DNA from 4 places in the Dyella sp. LX-66 genome. Region 1 is predicted to be linked to each of the others. Evidence: riboswitches for the same ligand, from Rfam matches in the RefSeq annotation. Region 1 holds a riboswitch; each other region holds the start of a gene.

Region 1 (3,978 bases):
GATGCCCTGGATCGAGCCTTCGGCCAGCTTGATGGCGTCGCGGACTTCCGGCGTCCACAGGCCCAGCGTCTTGAGCTCTTCGACCAGGTAGCGGTTCACCACCAGGAAGTCGCCGGACAGCGTCTCGCGCTTGAACAGGTTGCTCACCTGCGGCTCGATGCACTCGTAGCAGCCGGAGATCGAGGCGATGGTGGCGGTCGGCGCGATCGCGATCAGCAGCGAGTTGCGCAGGCCATGTTCCTGCACGCTCGCACGCAGCGATTCCCAGCGCGGGGCATCGTTTGGCCTGGCCTGCGGCCAGTAGTCGAACTGCAGCTCGCCGTTGGCGGCGCGGCTTTCGGCGAAGCCCGGATGTGCGCCGTGCTCGCGCGCCAGCTCGTTGGACATGGTCAGCGCGTGGAAGTAGATCTCCTCGGCGATGCGCGTGGACAGCGCCAGCGCGTCGGCCGAATCGAACGGCAGGCGCAGCTTGAAGAACACGTCCTGCAGGCCCATCACGCCCAGGCCCACCGGGCGCCACTTCTGGTTGGCGGTGCGCGCGGTGTCGATCGGATAGAAGTTCAGGTCGATCACGCGGTCCAGCTGGCGCACCGCGGTGCGCACGGTGGCGGCGAGCTTGTCGAAGTCGAACACGCCATCGACCACGTGGCGCGCCAGGTTCACCGAACCCAGGTTGCACACCGCGGTCTCGCCCGCGTTGGTCACCTCGAGGATCTCAGTGCACAGGTTGGACAGGTGGATGACGTTCTCGGCCTTGGCCGTCTGGTTGCTGGTGGCGTTGCTGCGGTCCTTGAAGGTCATCCAGCCGTTGCCGGTCTGGGCCAGGGTGCGCAGCATGCGCGCGTACAGCTCGCGCGCCTTCACCTTCTTCACCGCGATGCCGGCGGCTTCCGCTTCGCGGTAGGCGCGCTCGAAGGTCTCGCCCCAGCTGTCGACGAAGTGCGGCACGATCTTCGGATCGAACAGCGACCAGTCGCCGTCGCTCTCCACGCGGCGCATGAATTCGTCGGGAATCCAGTTGGCCAGGTTGAGGTTGTGCGTGCGGCGCGCCTCGTCGCCGGTGTTGTCGCGCAGCTCGAGGAATTCCTCGATGTCGGCGTGCCACGGCTCCAGGTACACGCAGGCCGCGCCCTTGCGCTTGCCGCCCTGGTTCACCGCGGCGACCGAGGCGTCCAGCGTCTTCAGCCACGGCACCAGGCCGTTGGAATGGCCGTTGGTGCCGCGGATCAGCGAACCGCGCGAACGCACGCGCGAGTAGGCCAGGCCGATGCCGCCGGCGAACTTGCTGAGCTTCGCGACGTCGCCGTATTTCTCGTAGATCGACTCCAGCGAGTCGGTCGGCGAGTCGAGCAGGAAGCAGGAGCTGAGCTGCTCGTGCGCGGTGCCGGCGTTGAACAGGGTGGGCGAGCTGGCCATGTATTCCAGCGAGGACAGCAGGCGGTACAACTCCAGCGTCTCGCCGATCTCGCTGCCGCCCAGCGCGCAGGCGATGCGCATGAAGAAGTACTGCGGCGTCTCGATCACCTTGCGCAGCTGCGGGTGGCGCAGCAGGTAGCGGTCGTACACGGTGCGCAGGCCGAAGTATTCGAAGCGGCGCGTGGCCAGCGGATCGATGGCGTCGTTGAGCTTGCGCGCATTGGCGGCGACGAAGTCGCGCAGGCGCGCGTTGAGGATGCCCAGCTCCGCGCCGCGCGCGATCGACTGGGAGAAGCTCTGGATTTCCTGGCCGCTCACTTCCTTGTCGACGTAGGCGCCGAGCAGGCGCGCGGCGAGTTGGCCGTATTCCGGTTCCTCGGCGGTGAGCGCCGCGGCGGTGCGGATCGACAGCTCGTCCAGCTCGCGCGTGGTGGCGCCGTCGTACAGGCCGCCGATCGTCTTCAGCGCCACGCGCAGCGGATCGACCGCATGCAGGCCTTCGCCGCTGCGGGTCACCGCGCGCACGATCTTGTTGACGTCGACGATCTCCTGGCTGCCGTTGCGCTTGGTCACGCGCATCTGGCCGGGGTTGTGCGGCGGGGTGAGGGCGAAGGGGGTCTCCGCCACGGCTTCCATGCGAACGGGCTCCGGCGCGGCGGCAGCTGCGTCGGCGGCAGGGAAGGCGGATGCGTCCGCGCGGTCGTCGGTGCGCTCGCGCGAGTCGGTGTCGATAGGTTGCATGGCATCGCTCCAGGCCAAAGGCTTCAACGACCTGCTCCCGCGCGCAGGGCTGAGACGAAGGCGGTGTAGGCGGGGACGGCCGTGCGGCGGAGCCCGGGGCTCCGCGCCACGACGCGCTTCCCCGCGGAAGCCGCCATCACTCACCGCGGCCCTGAAGGCCACGATGTGCCGGCAGGTCTTCGGACTCGCAGACATGGATCGTTCGCTGGCGACCGATCCGACCTACTCGCCCCCGCTTCCCAGCCCTCGAGGACCAGTGCGATGGGAGCTTTCGTTTCCGCTTACCGCTGCGGGGCAGTTCCGGATTTGCACCGGATTCCCTATTAAGCCAATCCGACCGTGGGTCTGAGAAAGGCACCGACGGGGCACAACATATAGGGGTGGGGTGGGGCGGGTCAACCCAATCCGTTGTGCATATATCGGTGGATAAGTGGGGTAATTCAAGGCCTGGCGCGGCCTGGCGGCCATGCGAAAAAACTTGGCGATCGGTTCTGCCCGGGCGCTCAGGGCGCGATGCTGAAATCCACTTCGATCGGATACGGCGCCGGGCTGGCCGGCGGGGCCGGCAGCTTCCAGCTGGCGAAGCGGCTGAGCAGGCAGGTGGCTACGTCGGTGGGGGCGCGGACTTCGACCCGGCCCAGGCTGCCGTCGGCGTGCACGTCGGCGACCAGCACGAAAGGGGACTTGTCGGGCTTGGGCAGGGAGGCGATGCAGCTCTTGAGCACGTCGGTGGTGCGGTCGCCGATCGCGGCCCACATCTTCTTCTGGTAGTCCGGCCCGTCCTTGGCGCCCTCGGTCAACTTGGCCTGCTGCACCCGCGTTGAGAAATCGTCCGCCGGCATGCCGGGTGCGGACAGCAGGGCGAGGAAGAGCAGGCTGGTCATGGCGGGGCTCCGTGCAGGAAAGGCCACCACGTTACCGCAGTGCAAGCCATCGAAGGGGAGGGGAAGCATGTCGACGTCGCCGAAGATCGTGGCCGCGCTGCTGGCGCTGGCCGTCACCGCGCAGGCCTGGGCCGCGGAACGCATCGAAGTGCCACGTTCCGATGGAGCGAGCACGCCGCTGATGGTGTACGAACCGGCCTCGGCGAAGACCTGCCCGCCCCTGCTGCTGGTGTCGCACGGCGCAGGCGGCAGCGAGCAGGGCCTGCGCTATGTGGGCGAGGCCTTGAGCGCCGACGGTTGGCGCGTGGTGGTGATGGGGCATCGCGAAAGCGGCCTGCCGGTGCTGAAGCAGGACTTGCGCAGCGATGGCTTCAAGGGCGGCATCACCGCCCTGGTCACCGATGCGCCGGCTTATCGCGCGCGCTTTCTCGACATCGATGCGGCGCTGGCGTGGTCCGAACAGCGCTGCCATGCGCCATTCAAGGCGCTGCTCGGCCATTCGATGGGCGCGATCACGGTGATGCTGGAAGCCGGCGCGCACAACAAGCTGGGACTGGCGCCGAAGGGTGTCTTCGACGCCTATGTGGCCTTGTCGCCGGAAGGGCCGGGACCGGTGTTTCCCGAAGGCGCATGGGCACCGATCGCTGCACCCACGCTGCTGGTCACCGGCACGCGGGACCAGGGGCTGGGCGGCGACTACCGCTGGCGCATGCAGGCTTTCGATGGACTCGGGCCGGGCTGCCGCTGGCTGGCCGTGGTGGATGGTGCCACCCATATGAACTTCGGTGGCGGACAGTTCGCCGCAGGGGCCCAGAAGAGTACGACGACGCTGGTGTCGGCTTATCTGGATGCGTTGCGCTCCGGCCGCTGCGGTACGCCACCGGCCTTGGCGGGCGTGTCGGTTCGCCAGAAGCCGGACGAGTAGCGGGTTTCCCGT
Region 2 (3,978 bases), on a different contig from region 1:
GCTGCCGCTGAAATCGAAGGCGCTGAGCAGGTCGCCGCACACGGCGCGGCGCCAGGCACTGATATTCGGTTCCATCACGCCGAAGCGCTGCTCCAGGAAACGCAGCACCGAGGTGTGGTCGAACACCTGCGAACACACCCAGCCGCCGCGCGTCCACGGCGACACCACGATCAGCGGCACGCGGAAGCCCAGGCCGATCGGCTGGCCGTTGCTGATCTCGCCCGTCACGCTCACCGTCGACAAGCCGTCGTTGGACGAAGCCGGAGGCGTCGGCGGCGGCACGTGGTCGAAGAAGCCGCCGTTCTCGTCGTAGTTGAGGATGAAGGCGGTCTTGGTCCACACCGCCGGATTGGCGGCGAGCGCGGCGAGCAGGCGCGCGCTCAGGTCCTCGCCGTAGGCCGGCTTGAAGCTCGCGTGTTCGGACAGGTAATCGGCGGCCACGATCCACGACACCTGCGGCAGCGTGTCGTTGGCGACGTCCTGCGCGAATGCGGCGACCATGTCCGCCTGCGTGGCCATGCCCTTGTCGTGCAGCGGCGTGCCGGCCTTGGCCTGCTTGAAGTTCTTGAACCAGGCCAGCGCGTTGTCGTCGAAGTTGTTGCTCTCCTGGTAGACCTTCCAGCTCACGCCGGCCTTTTCCAGGCGCTCGGCATAGGTGGTCCAGGTAAAGCCCGCGCTCGGCTCGGTGTTGTCCAGCACCGCCGCCTGGCCGATGGACAGGCCGTTGCTGCCGGTCATCGCATGCAGGCGGTTGGGGTTGGTCTGGGTGAGGGTGGCGGCGAAGTAGTGGTCGCAGATGGTGAAGGCGTCGGCCAGCGCGTAATAGAACGGCAGGTCGGCGCGCTCGAAATGGCCCATGCCCAGGCCGGCCGCGCGCGCGGTGTTCCACGCGTCGAACTTGCCCTTGTTGAAGATCGCCGTGTCCACGGGGTAGTTCATCGCCGGCGCATTGGCGCAGATCGCGCTGGTGGTCGCGGTGTTCATGCGGAACGGCAGCAGATAGCCGTCCGTATGGCCGGTGTAGGGCTGCTGCCACACGTTGCGCGCACCGCCGGGCAGCGGCGCCGGCACGCGGTCGCCGAAGCCGCGCACGCCGCGCAGGCCGCCGTAGTAATGATCGAAGGAGCGGTTCTCCTGCATGAAGATCACCACGTGCTTAACGTCGGTGAGGTCGCCGGTGCCGGTCATGGCGGGGGCGGCCAGGGCCTGGCGCAGGGTCTCGGGGAGCAGGGAGGCCGCGGCCAGGCCGCCGGCGGAGGCGGCGGTCATCTGCAGGAAGCGGCGTCGCTTGGTGTCGATCTGGCTCATGGGGGGCTCGGTCGGCGCCTGTTTGCAGGCGCTGCATAGGTAATCGCAGTGGTGTTGCAGTGGCTTGCCAGGTGTGCGTCAGTGGGGAGACACGGGGTGGACTGGGGGGAAGGGGGTCTAGCGCCTCCCCTTGCTCGTCATCCCGGCGTAGGCCGGGATCCAGTGGCGATATCGCTCGGTCATTGCGTTGACGCTGGGGTGTCTCGCCGTTGGCGAGTGTTTCGTGCCGCTGCCGCGGCCCGAGTTACTTTTTCTCTGCGTGCCCAGAGAAAAAGTAACCAAAAAGAGAGGGCACCCTGCTTGGCGCCCTCAGCAGCGCAGCTGCTGAGGGTCCGTGAGGGCTGGCCGGGCTTTTTGACAGGGCATCCTTGCCCTGATCAAAAAGGCGAGGACTCCTGTCCTCGCCCCCTTCGGGGCCTGATCGTCCAGCCCTCACCGCCGGCGCCAAGGGGACCCGGTGGATCAAAAGCAACGGCGCACAAGCGGAACGCCGCGGCTGCGCCGCGAGCTCTTCGCTGGGTTTTCGCCTCGCCCTGCATCCCCCTCTCCCCTCCGGGGAGAGGGTTGGGGTGAGGGGTCGGGGCTCGCCGCGACGCCTCCTGCTCGACATGACGAGCGCCCGCTTGTCGTGCTGCTAAGATGCCCGGGCCTGAGGTGACCGCTGGCTTGGCTGGTGGTTGAAACGGGAATCCGGTGCGCCGTATTGACGGCTATTCCGGAGCTGCCCCCGCAACGGTAGGCGAGACACGATCGGCAAGAGCCACTGTGCTGCGAAGCATGGGAAGGCGCCGGTCGGGGAGGCACCAGCCTTCGCTCGCGAGCCCGGAGACCGGCCTCGAGGTGAACCGGACATGCGGTGGGCGTGCTCCTGGCGAGCGCGCCCTCGTCGTGCGTCCGTCCGGAGCTCCTTCCGCCTGTCCTGCAACCGAAGCGATTCCGCGCGGGCAGGCGCGGTCCAGGAGCCACCAGTGTCATTGCATGTTCCGTCCTTGCGCCGGTCCGCGTTTGCGGCCGCGTTTTCCCTTGTCTGTTGTTCCACCGCCGCGCTGGCCGACGAGCCCTCGCAGGACCTCAAGGGCGTGGTGGTCACCGCCACCCGCACCGAGCAGAGCGAATCGGCCACGCTGGCCGCCGTCACCGTGATCGACCGTGCCGAGATCGAGCGCCTGCAGCCGCAGTCCGTGGCGGACCTGCTGCAGGGCACGCCGGGCCTGTCGATGGCCAATAACGGCGGCCCGGGCAAATCCACGTCGCTGTTCCTGCGCGGCACCGAGGCCGACCACGTGCTGGTGCTGGTGGATGGGGTGAAGATCGGCTCGGCCACGCTGGGCCAGCCGTCGATCCAGAACATCCCGGTGGAGCAGATCGAGCGCATCGAAATCGTGCGCGGTCCGTTCTCCAGCCTCTATGGTTCCGAAGCACTGGGCGGTGTGATCCAGATCTTTACCCGCCGCCCCAGCGGCGCCTTCGAGCCGAACCTGGAGCTGGGCTACGGCAGCAACGACAGCTTCCGCGGCGCGGCCGGCCTGGCCGGCAAGGTGGGCGAGGGCTGGTATGCGGTGCAGGCCACGCACGAGGACACCGACGGCATCAACGCCTGCCGCGGCAAGCCGTCGCCGCGCGGCGCGGGCTGCTTCGTCAATGAGCCTGACCGCGATGGCTTCCGCGACAGCTCCGTCTCGCTCAAGGGCGGCTACCGCTTCAACCAAGCCTGGGATGCCGACGCGCAGTGGCTGCGCAGCTGGGGCTACAACGCCTACGACGGCTCCACCAGCAACCAGTCCGACGTGGTGCAGCAGGACTACGGCGCACGCGCGCACTGGCGGCCGAGCCGCGATTTCACGCTCATCGCGAGCGCGGGACAGAGCGCGGACCTGAGCGACAACTACCTCAACGGCCGCTACACCAGCACCTTCAATACGCACCGCGATCTCGGCTCGCTGCAGGGCGATCTGAATCTCGGCGGCGGCCTGTGGAGCCTGGGCTACGACTGGCAGCGCGACCGCGTCGACAGCAACACCAGCTATGCGCGCGACCAGCGCCTCAACCGCGGCCTGTTCGCGCAGTGGCAGCAGACGTTCGGTACGCAGTCGCTGCAGGCCAGCTTGCGCCACGACGACAACCAGCAGTTCGGCGGCAAGACCACCGGCAGCCTGCTGTGGGGCTGGGACTTCACGCCGGGCATGCGCCTCACCGCCAGCGCCGGTTCCGCCTACAAGGCGCCGACCTTCAACGAGCTGTACTACCCCGGCTACGGCAACACCGCGTTGCGGCCGGAAAGCTCGCGCAGCTACGAGCTGGGCCTGCGCGGCACGCCGCGCTGGGGCCTGTGGTCGCTCAATGCCTTCGAAACCCGTATCCGCGACCTGATCGCCTACGACGCCTCGCGCGGTGTGCCGGGCAATGTCGATCGCGCGCGCATCCGCGGCGCCGAGGCGGTGGCTTCCACCACGCTGGCCGGCTGGACCTTGCGCGGCACCGCCACCTGGCTGGATCCGCGCAACCGCAGCGACACTTATCGCGACAAGCTGCTGCCGCGGCGTGCCCCGCGCAGCGCGCGCGTGGATGCGGACCGCAGCTTCGGCGACTTCAGCATCGGCGCCAGCGTGTACGCGGCAGGCAAGCGCTACGACGACCTGGCGAACGGCTACCGCCTGGGCGGCTATGCGC
Region 3 (3,978 bases), on a different contig from region 1:
CCGCCCGCCCATGATGCGCACCTGCGCCACGCCGGGCACCTGCGACAGCACCGGCTTGATCAGCGTGTCGGCCATGTCGAACAGCTTGTCGGGGCTCTGCGTGGTCGAGGTCATCGACAGCAGCAGCACCGGCATCTGCGAATTGTTGAATTTGAAGTAGCGCGGCGGGATGGTCATGCTCGAGGGCAGGTCCACCTGCGCGGCATTGATCGCCGCCTGCACGTCGCGCGCCAGCTTGTCGGTGGACTTGCCCGGCTCGAACAGCAGGATCACCGAGCTGGAGCCGTCATTGCTCTCCGAGCTCATCTCCTTGATGCCGGGAATACGCCCCAGGTGCCGTTCCAGCGGCGCGGCCACGGTGGACGCCATGGTCTGCGCGCTGGCGCCGGGCACTTCCGCATAGACCGACATGCCGGGGAATTCCAGCGCCGGCAGCGCGGCCACGCCGATCAGGATGTAGGTCCAGATGCCGGCCAGCGCCAGGCCCAGTGCAAGCAGCGAAGTGCCCACCGGGCGGCGGATCATTGGAGCGAAGATATTCACGTATTCCCCGGGCGGCGCCTCCTGCGGCGCTCCGCAGGCGGGACTTTATGCCGGGGGGCACATGCTTGGGATGTGCCTGAAGTGTGTAGCGCGCATAGGCCACAGGTTGGGGTGAGGCCACCCCAACCCGTGCTTGCCGCGGTCAGTGCGCCGGGCTGTAGCGCAGCGTCAGGTAGGCGGTGCGGCCCAGCTGGTTGTAGAAGCGCACGGTCTCGTAGCGGTGGTCGAACACGTTGGCCACGCGGCCCTGCAGGGTCCAGCCCGGCTGGAAATGCCAGCTCGCGCGCAGGTCCACCGTGGTGTAGCCGCCCAGGCGCTGCAGGTTGGCCGCGTCGTCGTAGCGGTAGCCCTCGGCATTCACCGTGCCGCCGATGCTGAAGGTGCCACCGAGGTCGCGGTCCAGGTCGAGGCGGGCGATGCGTTCCGGACGGCGCGCCAGCAGGTTGCCGCGGTTGGGATCGTCCTCGCCGCGGTTCTCCGCCTTCTGGAAGGTGAGGTAGCCGCGCAGGTGCCAGCCGTCGACGTCGGCGCCGGCCTGGCCTTCGATGCCGCGGATGCGCGCCTGGCTGACGTTGATCGGCACGAAGAAAGCGTCGTAGCCGATCAGGTCGTCCACCTTGGTCTGGTAGGCATTCACCGCCCAGTTCCACACGCCCGGACGCGCCGACAGGCCGATCTCCGCCGTGCGCGACTTCTCCGGTTTCAAGTTGGGATTGGCGGTGGCGAAACCGAACGACGGCGGGAAGTACAGGTCGTTGAAGGTCGGCGCGTGGAAAGCCGTGCCGTAGGAGGCGGTGAACTTCAGGCCGTTCTCGAAGCCGTAACCGTAGGCGGCCGAACCGGTGTTGTGGTTGCCGAACTGCTCGTTGTGGTCGTGGCGCGCCGACAGTTGGATCTCGTGCGGCCCGAACTGGCCCTGGTACAGCGCGAACACGCCGGTGTTGTTGCGCTTGGTGCGCAGGTAGGCGGTGTCGCTGTCCGCGTGCTCCTGCTGGAAGTCCACGCCGGCGCTGAGCAGCTGGCCCGGCGCGAGTGTCACGTCGTTCTGCCAGCTGGCCTGGTTGCGGCGCGAGTACAGATGGCCGGCGGGCGCCATGTCGGCGCCGAGGTCCGCGCGGTTGAGATAGTTGTCGGCGCGGTCGATGTTCTGGCCGGCGCTCAGGCTCATCTTCCACGCGTCGAGCACGGCGAAGCGCAGGTTGGCGCCGGCCACCTGCTGCGAGCGGCGGGTGTAGTTCTGGAAGTCGCCGTCGTATTCGATGTCGCCCTTGCTCTTGAGCACGCTGGCGGTCAGTTCAGTGCCGCCGTCCCAGCGGTAGCCGCCGCTGAGCGCGCCGTTGTAGGTGCGGTAGCCATCGTTGTCCGGCTCATTGGTGAAGCAGCCGCCCACGCCAGCCGCCGCCGCGCGGCAGGCATTGATGCCGCGGGTGTACTGGCCGCCGACGCTGGCGTTGAACCAGGCATTGCGCGAACCGCCGGACAGGCCGAACTGGCCGTCGGCGAGGCGGTGGCTGCCCACGCCCACCGTGACCGACGGCGTCAGCGCTTCGTCGGGCTGGCCGTGGCGGGTGAAGATCTGGATCACGCCGCCGATCGCGTCCGAGCCATACAGGCTGGAACGCGGGCCGCGCACGATCTCGATGCGCTCGATCTGTTCCACCGGCAGCTGCTCGAAAGCCGGAATACCCGCGCCCACCGTGCCGATGCGCACGCCGTCGACCAGCACCAGCGTGTGCGAGGAATTGGTGCCGCGCATGAACAGCGAAGTCTGCTGGCCCAGGCCGCCGGCATTGCCGAAGGCCACGCCCGGCAGGCCGGACAGCAGATCCTGCACGGACTGCGGCTGCAGGCGCTCGATGTCGGCGCGGGTCAGCACGGTGACCGGCGCCAGCGTCTCGTCGATCGGGGTGGCGGTGCGGGTGGCGGTCACTACCACGGTGGGGAGCTGCCCGGCGTCGTTCTGGTCGGCGGCATGGGCCGCGGCGACGCAGGACAGCAGGACGGTGGCCAGCAGGGTCTTCTTCATTGCAACGTTTTCCTCGGCCGCGCCTCGCGCACGGCCCATCGATGACGAGCTGGCGGCATGACGGAGGAAGTAGCGCAAACGACGGCAGGCAAACGGCACCGGCACGTGGTCCGGCTGCGCCCTCCGCGAGCCACCAGGAAAGATATTCGGGCCGGTCTCCGGGCTTGCGAGTGCGCGTCGCCGCGCGATCCTCCGGCGGCCTTCCCGCACTCGTGGGAGCGCAGTGGCGTATCGCTGGAAGCAGAACTGCTCGCTTACCGTTGCGGGGGCAGCGCCGGCCTTGCCGCGAAGGCGCACCGGCTTCCCGTTTCATCCCTTGGCAGCGTGGCTTTGGGACACCCGAACGAACGCAACTTTAACGGGAGGGGCCAGGGCCTGGCAACGCAGCGCCCGGGCGCTGGGTGCGATGGGCCTCAGGTTTTTGCGTTCGTCGCATCGTTTCCCCAGCACGCGCTTCGAACGAAATCACTCTTGCATTTGGACGGCTGAATAGTCATCCAGCAAGCTTTGCGTAAGCTCTCTGCAAGTTTCGAGAAATATTGCGTTTTGCTGCCTAAGTAGCTGTTGCAAATGATGTATTACAAACTCAGGCGAGCGTAAATATTTTGTTGACGGGCGCTAATTCGCACGCTTATGTTCCGCCGGCGAATCGCTGGAACTTGCGTGTAGCACTCGAGGGCTTGGGGAAGTTCTCTCGGTGCGGGTCCGGTCTTGCGACATCTGCCGGCACGTTTTCCTGCGATTGGCAATTCGGCGCACTGCGCCTGTCGGCCGCAAAGGCCATCATGGGGAGAACGTAGATGATCAAGTTCCAGCACGCTGGTCGTGCGCCGCTGTGGCGCAAGACCACCCTCGCCGTTGCCTTGAGCATGAGCCTTGCCGGTGTGGCGATGGCGCAGTCCAACGCATCGGGCACCATCTTCGGCCGCGCCGACGACGCCGGCGCCACCGTCCATATCGAAAACGTCGATACCGGCCTGACGCGCGACATCGGCCTGGATTCGAGCGGCCGCTACCGCGCCGCATCGCTGCCGGTCGGCCGCTATCGCGTGAGCCTGCAGAAGGACGGTCAGACCCTCAACACGCGCGACAACGTGCAAGTGGTGGTCAGCACCGGTACCGAGATTTCGTTCACCGCCGCCGCTGCCGCAGCGACGGGTGCCAAGAACCTCGAAGGCATCCAGGTGGTCGCCAATGCGCTGCCGGCGATCGACGTTTCGTCGGTCGACTCGCGCACTGTGCTGACCTCCGAGCAACTGCAGAAGCTGCCGATCCTCAATAACGTCAATGCGGCGGCGCTGCTCGCGCCGGGCAGCACCAACAGCGACAGCCGCTACGGCAACGCCATCTCGATGGGCGGCGCATCCGCCGCCGAGAACCAGTACTACATCAACGGTTTCCCGGTCACC
Region 4 (3,978 bases), on a different contig from region 1:
CGGGCAATCCGGCGGCAGCGATCAAGCCGAGCTTCGGTTTCAATTTCGGCAAGAGCTACACCAAGTCCACATCGATCACGTTCACCGTCAAGGATTACTCCACGGCGGTGGAATCCAGGCACGAGGAACCCAACTACTACCCGTGCAACAACTGCGTTCGCCCGCCCGGCGTGCGCAACACCTGGAAGTATCAGATCTCGCAGGAAATACTGAAGCGCTTCCGGGACGACCGCACGATGACGCCGGCCATGAAGCAGTTTGCGCCGCAGTCCTACAGCTCATGGACCTTCAAGGTGTCGGGCGGCAAGCATCCGATCAAGCTCGCCGCGACCTCGTCCGTGGTGCAGAGGAATGGCCTTGGCCGATCCTCCGGCCCGGTGGTCCGCGTGAAGACCAGCGCGATGACCATCGACCTCGACTCGCCCTACCTGCACCGCGAACCGGTGGTCATCCTGCAGTCCAAGGAGAACGCCGGCCGATGTCTCATCAACGATGGCCGCGGCGCGGCAACGCTCGGCACCTGCAGCAGGGACGTCAACCGCCGTGCGGGACAGTGGTACCTCGACAGCTTCGACCGCTATGTCAGCCGCCTGGACGGACGCTGTCTTGCCGTCAACGCGCGCGCCACTCGCCAGGTGGACGTGGTGGCGTGCAACGACGGCAGTGCGCAGAAATGGTATTGGGCCGCCGACCGCATCCACTCCAAGCTCAACGGCGGCGACAGCGGATGGCGGCTGTTCGTCGACGGCAATGCGGTGAAGGCGCGCATCGATCCGAAGCGGCAACAGGTGATTCCCAACAATCCCAACCAGGTGCTGCTCCATCCCTGGTCCACTTACCCGAGCGCGCCGATCGCCGGCGCCACCGTTCCCACCTTGGGCACGCCGCAGCCGCAGGTACCCGAAGCCTGGGTGCGGACCTTCAGGGACGTTCCCTCAACGGAACGCTGGGAGCCGGTCGCGCTGCGCCAGTACAAGGAAGGCTGAGTCCCATCGGAGCAGCCCGGCCCGGGCTGCTCCACTCCCGGCCTCACGCTGTGCCGCTTGACTAAACCCCTGCCCCGGCACTAATTTCCCCGCCGCTGGTGGTTTTCATCCTTTCATCGCGATGAAAGGATGCAATTAAAAGGGAAGCCGGTGCGGCCTTACGGCCAACTCCGGCGCTGCCCCGCAGCGGTGTGTGGAAACGACCCTCGTCATGAGCACTGGCCAGTGGACCGGCCGGGAAGCGGCGAGCACTAGGCGAGGCGTCCGCGCCTCTCGTCCACGAGCCCGAAGACCTGCCCCGGCCGGGAAGCGATGAGCTTTCTGTCTGACCTGGAGCTTCCGCGGGGAAGCGGCTGGGGCTGCGCGCCATCGCCATGCGATGGCCGTTCGCTCCTGCGCGACCCTGCGCCAGCCCGGTTCGCCCGCGGGGGCGAAGGTCGCGCGCATGTCCGCGGAAAGTTCGTGGCCATGCGCTTCCTTCGTTCCTCATTCACCACGAATCGAGGAAATGCAACATGACCACCGTTACCAATCTCGGCTTCCCGCGCATGGGTGCGCGGCGCGAGCTCAAGCAAGCCCTGGAAGCCTACTGGCGCGACGAAGCCTTGCGCCCGCAGCTGCTGGACACCGCCCGCCAGCTGCGCGAACGCCACTGGCAACTGCAGCGCGAGGCCGGCGCCCACGTGGTGCCGTGCAACGACTTCTCGCTGTACGACCACGTGCTCGACACGGCCTTCCTGCTCGACGCCATCCCCGAACGCTACCGCGCCCTGGCCGACGCAGACCCGCTGGCCGGCTATTTCGCCATGGCACGCGGCACGCAGCGCGCGGGCCTCGACCTGCACGCGCTGGAAATGACCAAATGGTTCGACACCAACTACCACTACATCGTCCCCGAACTGCATGCCGCGCAGACCTTCCGCCTGCGCGACGAGAAACCCGTGGTGCAGTTTCTGGAAGCAAAGGCGCTGGGCCATGAAGCGCGCCCGGTGCTGCTGGGCCCGGTGAGCTTCCTGCTGCTGTCCAAGACCGCCGACGGCAGCGACCGCCTGGCGCTGCTCGAACGCCTGCTGCCCGTCTACGCCGAACTGCTGGGCAGGCTGCGCGAAGCCGGCGCCGAATGGGTGCAGATCGACGAGCCCTGCCTGGTGCTCGATCTCGACGAAGACGATGCCGCGGCCTATCGCCAGGCCTATGCCGCACTCGCCGTAGCCGCGCGGCCGAAGCTGCTGCTGGCTACTTACTTCGGCGCCCTCGGCGACAACCTGCGGCTGGCGCAGGAACTGCCGGCCGACGGCCTGCACGTCGACCTGGTGCGCGCACCGGCCCAGCTCGACGCCGTGCTGGACACGCTGCCCGCCGAACGCGTGCTGTCGCTGGGCGTGGTCGATGGCCGCAACGTGTGGCGCGCGGACCTGGATCGCGCCATGGCCGTCACCCGCGTGGCGATCGAACGCCTGGGCAAGCAGCGCGTGTGGCTGGCGCCGTCCTGTTCGCTGCTGCACGTGCCGGTCGACGCCGCGCTGGAGAAATCGCTGCCGTCCGACGTGCATGCCTGGCTGGCCTTCGCGCGGCAGAAGCTGGAGGAACTGCGCACCGTGGCGGACATGTGCAAGGGCGTGGTCACCGCCTACCCCGCGCTGGAACGGGCGCGCGAGCTGATCGCCACGCGCCGGGCCTCGCCCAAGGTGCACCGCCTGCAGGTGGCGCAGCGCCTCGCCAACCTGGATGCCGCGGACGCGCACCGCCGCTCCACCTACGCCTTCCGCCGCGCGAAACAGCAGCAGCGCTTCGACCTGCCGCTGTTTCCCACTACCACAATCGGTTCCTTCCCGCAGACCCATGAAGTACGCGAGGCGCGCGCCCGCCACAAGTCCGGCCAGCTGTCCACCGCTGACTACGACGCGCTGATCGCCGCGCAGACAGCCGCCTGCGTGCGCTTCCAGGAGGAGATCGGCATCGACGTGCTGGTGCACGGCGAGTTCGAGCGCAACGACATGGTCGAGTACTTCGGCGAACAGCTCGACGGCTTCGTCTTCACCAAGCATGGCTGGGTGCAAAGTTATGGCTCGCGCTGCGTCAAGCCGCCGATCATCTACGGCGACGTGCAGCGGCCGGAGCCGATGACGGTGCGCTGGTCCACCTATGCGCAAACGCTGACCAAGCGGCCGATGAAGGGCATGCTGACCGGCCCCGTCACCGTGCTGCAGTGGTCCTTCGTGCGCGACGACCAGCCGCGCGCCACCACCTGCCGCCAGCTGGCGCTGGCCCTGCGCGACGAAGTGCTGGACCTGGAAGCGGCCGGCATCCGCATCATCCAGATCGACGAGCCCGCCCTGCGCGAAGGCCTGCCGCTGCGCCGCGCGGACTGGGCCGGCTACCTGGCCTGGGCGGTGGAGAGCTTTCGCCTCGCGGCGGCCGGCGTCGCCGACGACACGCAGATCCATACGCATATGTGCTACTCGGAGTTCAACGACATCATCGAGGCGGTGGCCGCGATGGATGCCGACGTGATCTCGATCGAAACCTCGCGCTCGCGCATGGAACTGCTCGATGCCTTCGTGCGCTTCCGCTATCCGAACGAGATCGGGCCCGGCGTGTACGACATCCATTCGCCGCGCGTGCCGGATGTGGCGGAGATGGTGGGGCTGCTGGAGAAGGCGAGCGAGGTGCTGAGTCCGGAGCAGTTGTGGGTGAATCCGGATTGCGGCTTGAAGACGCGTGGGTGGGATGAGACGCGCAAGGCGCTGGTGGCTTTGGTCGAAGCGGCGCGGGTGATGCGCGAGAGGGTGACCGCGGCGGTGTGACGTTCCGCTTTGCTCCCTCTCCCCTCCGGGGAGAGGGTTGGGGTGAGGGGCCGGGCGGAGCGGTGCGCTGAGGGTCGCGAAAGCCAAAAGCTTTTCTATGCTTCTTAGAGGCGCTACCGCAAGCACCCGCCCCTCATCTGCCTACCGGCATCTTCCTCGCTCCTCTACGCGAAGAGGGCACAGGG

Evidence for each region. A riboswitch is a leader RNA that binds a small molecule or an ion and turns the genes downstream of it on or off. The one in region 1 is predicted to bind cobalamin.
Region 2: linked by a shared signal. The riboswitch ahead of btuB (TonB-dependent vitamin B12 receptor) and the one ahead of KK141_RS13485 (ribonucleoside-diphosphate reductase subunit alpha) in region 1 are both predicted to bind cobalamin.
Region 3: linked by a shared signal. The riboswitch ahead of KK141_RS16750 (TonB-dependent receptor) and the one ahead of KK141_RS13485 (ribonucleoside-diphosphate reductase subunit alpha) in region 1 are both predicted to bind cobalamin.
Region 4: linked by a shared signal. The riboswitch ahead of metE (5-methyltetrahydropteroyltriglutamate--homocysteine S-methyltransferase) and the one ahead of KK141_RS13485 (ribonucleoside-diphosphate reductase subunit alpha) in region 1 are both predicted to bind cobalamin.

What each region holds. Positions count from the first base shown of each region.
Region 1 is NZ_JAHFVJ010000006.1:147,305-151,282, forward strand. It holds gene KK141_RS13485 (ribonucleoside-diphosphate reductase subunit alpha) at 1-2,157, opposite strand, end outside; cobalamin riboswitch at 2,310-2,534, opposite strand; gene KK141_RS13490 (peptidase C13) at 2,661-3,041, opposite strand; gene KK141_RS13495 (alpha/beta hydrolase) at 3,109-3,966, shown strand.
Region 2 is NZ_JAHFVJ010000003.1:175,169-179,146, reverse strand. It holds gene KK141_RS07445 (phospholipase C, phosphocholine-specific) at 1-1,308, opposite strand, end outside; cobalamin riboswitch at 1,944-2,161, shown strand; gene btuB (TonB-dependent vitamin B12 receptor) at 2,277-3,978, shown strand, end outside.
Region 3 is NZ_JAHFVJ010000009.1:27,519-31,496, reverse strand. It holds gene KK141_RS16755 (efflux RND transporter permease subunit) at 1-543, opposite strand, end outside; gene KK141_RS16750 (TonB-dependent receptor) at 686-2,569, opposite strand; cobalamin riboswitch at 2,701-2,927, opposite strand; gene KK141_RS16745 (TonB-dependent receptor) at 3,370-3,978, shown strand, end outside.
Region 4 is NZ_JAHFVJ010000021.1:9,396-13,373, forward strand. It holds gene KK141_RS22215 (hypothetical protein) at 1-986, shown strand, start outside; cobalamin riboswitch at 1,069-1,302, shown strand; gene metE (5-methyltetrahydropteroyltriglutamate--homocysteine S-methyltransferase) at 1,502-3,793, shown strand.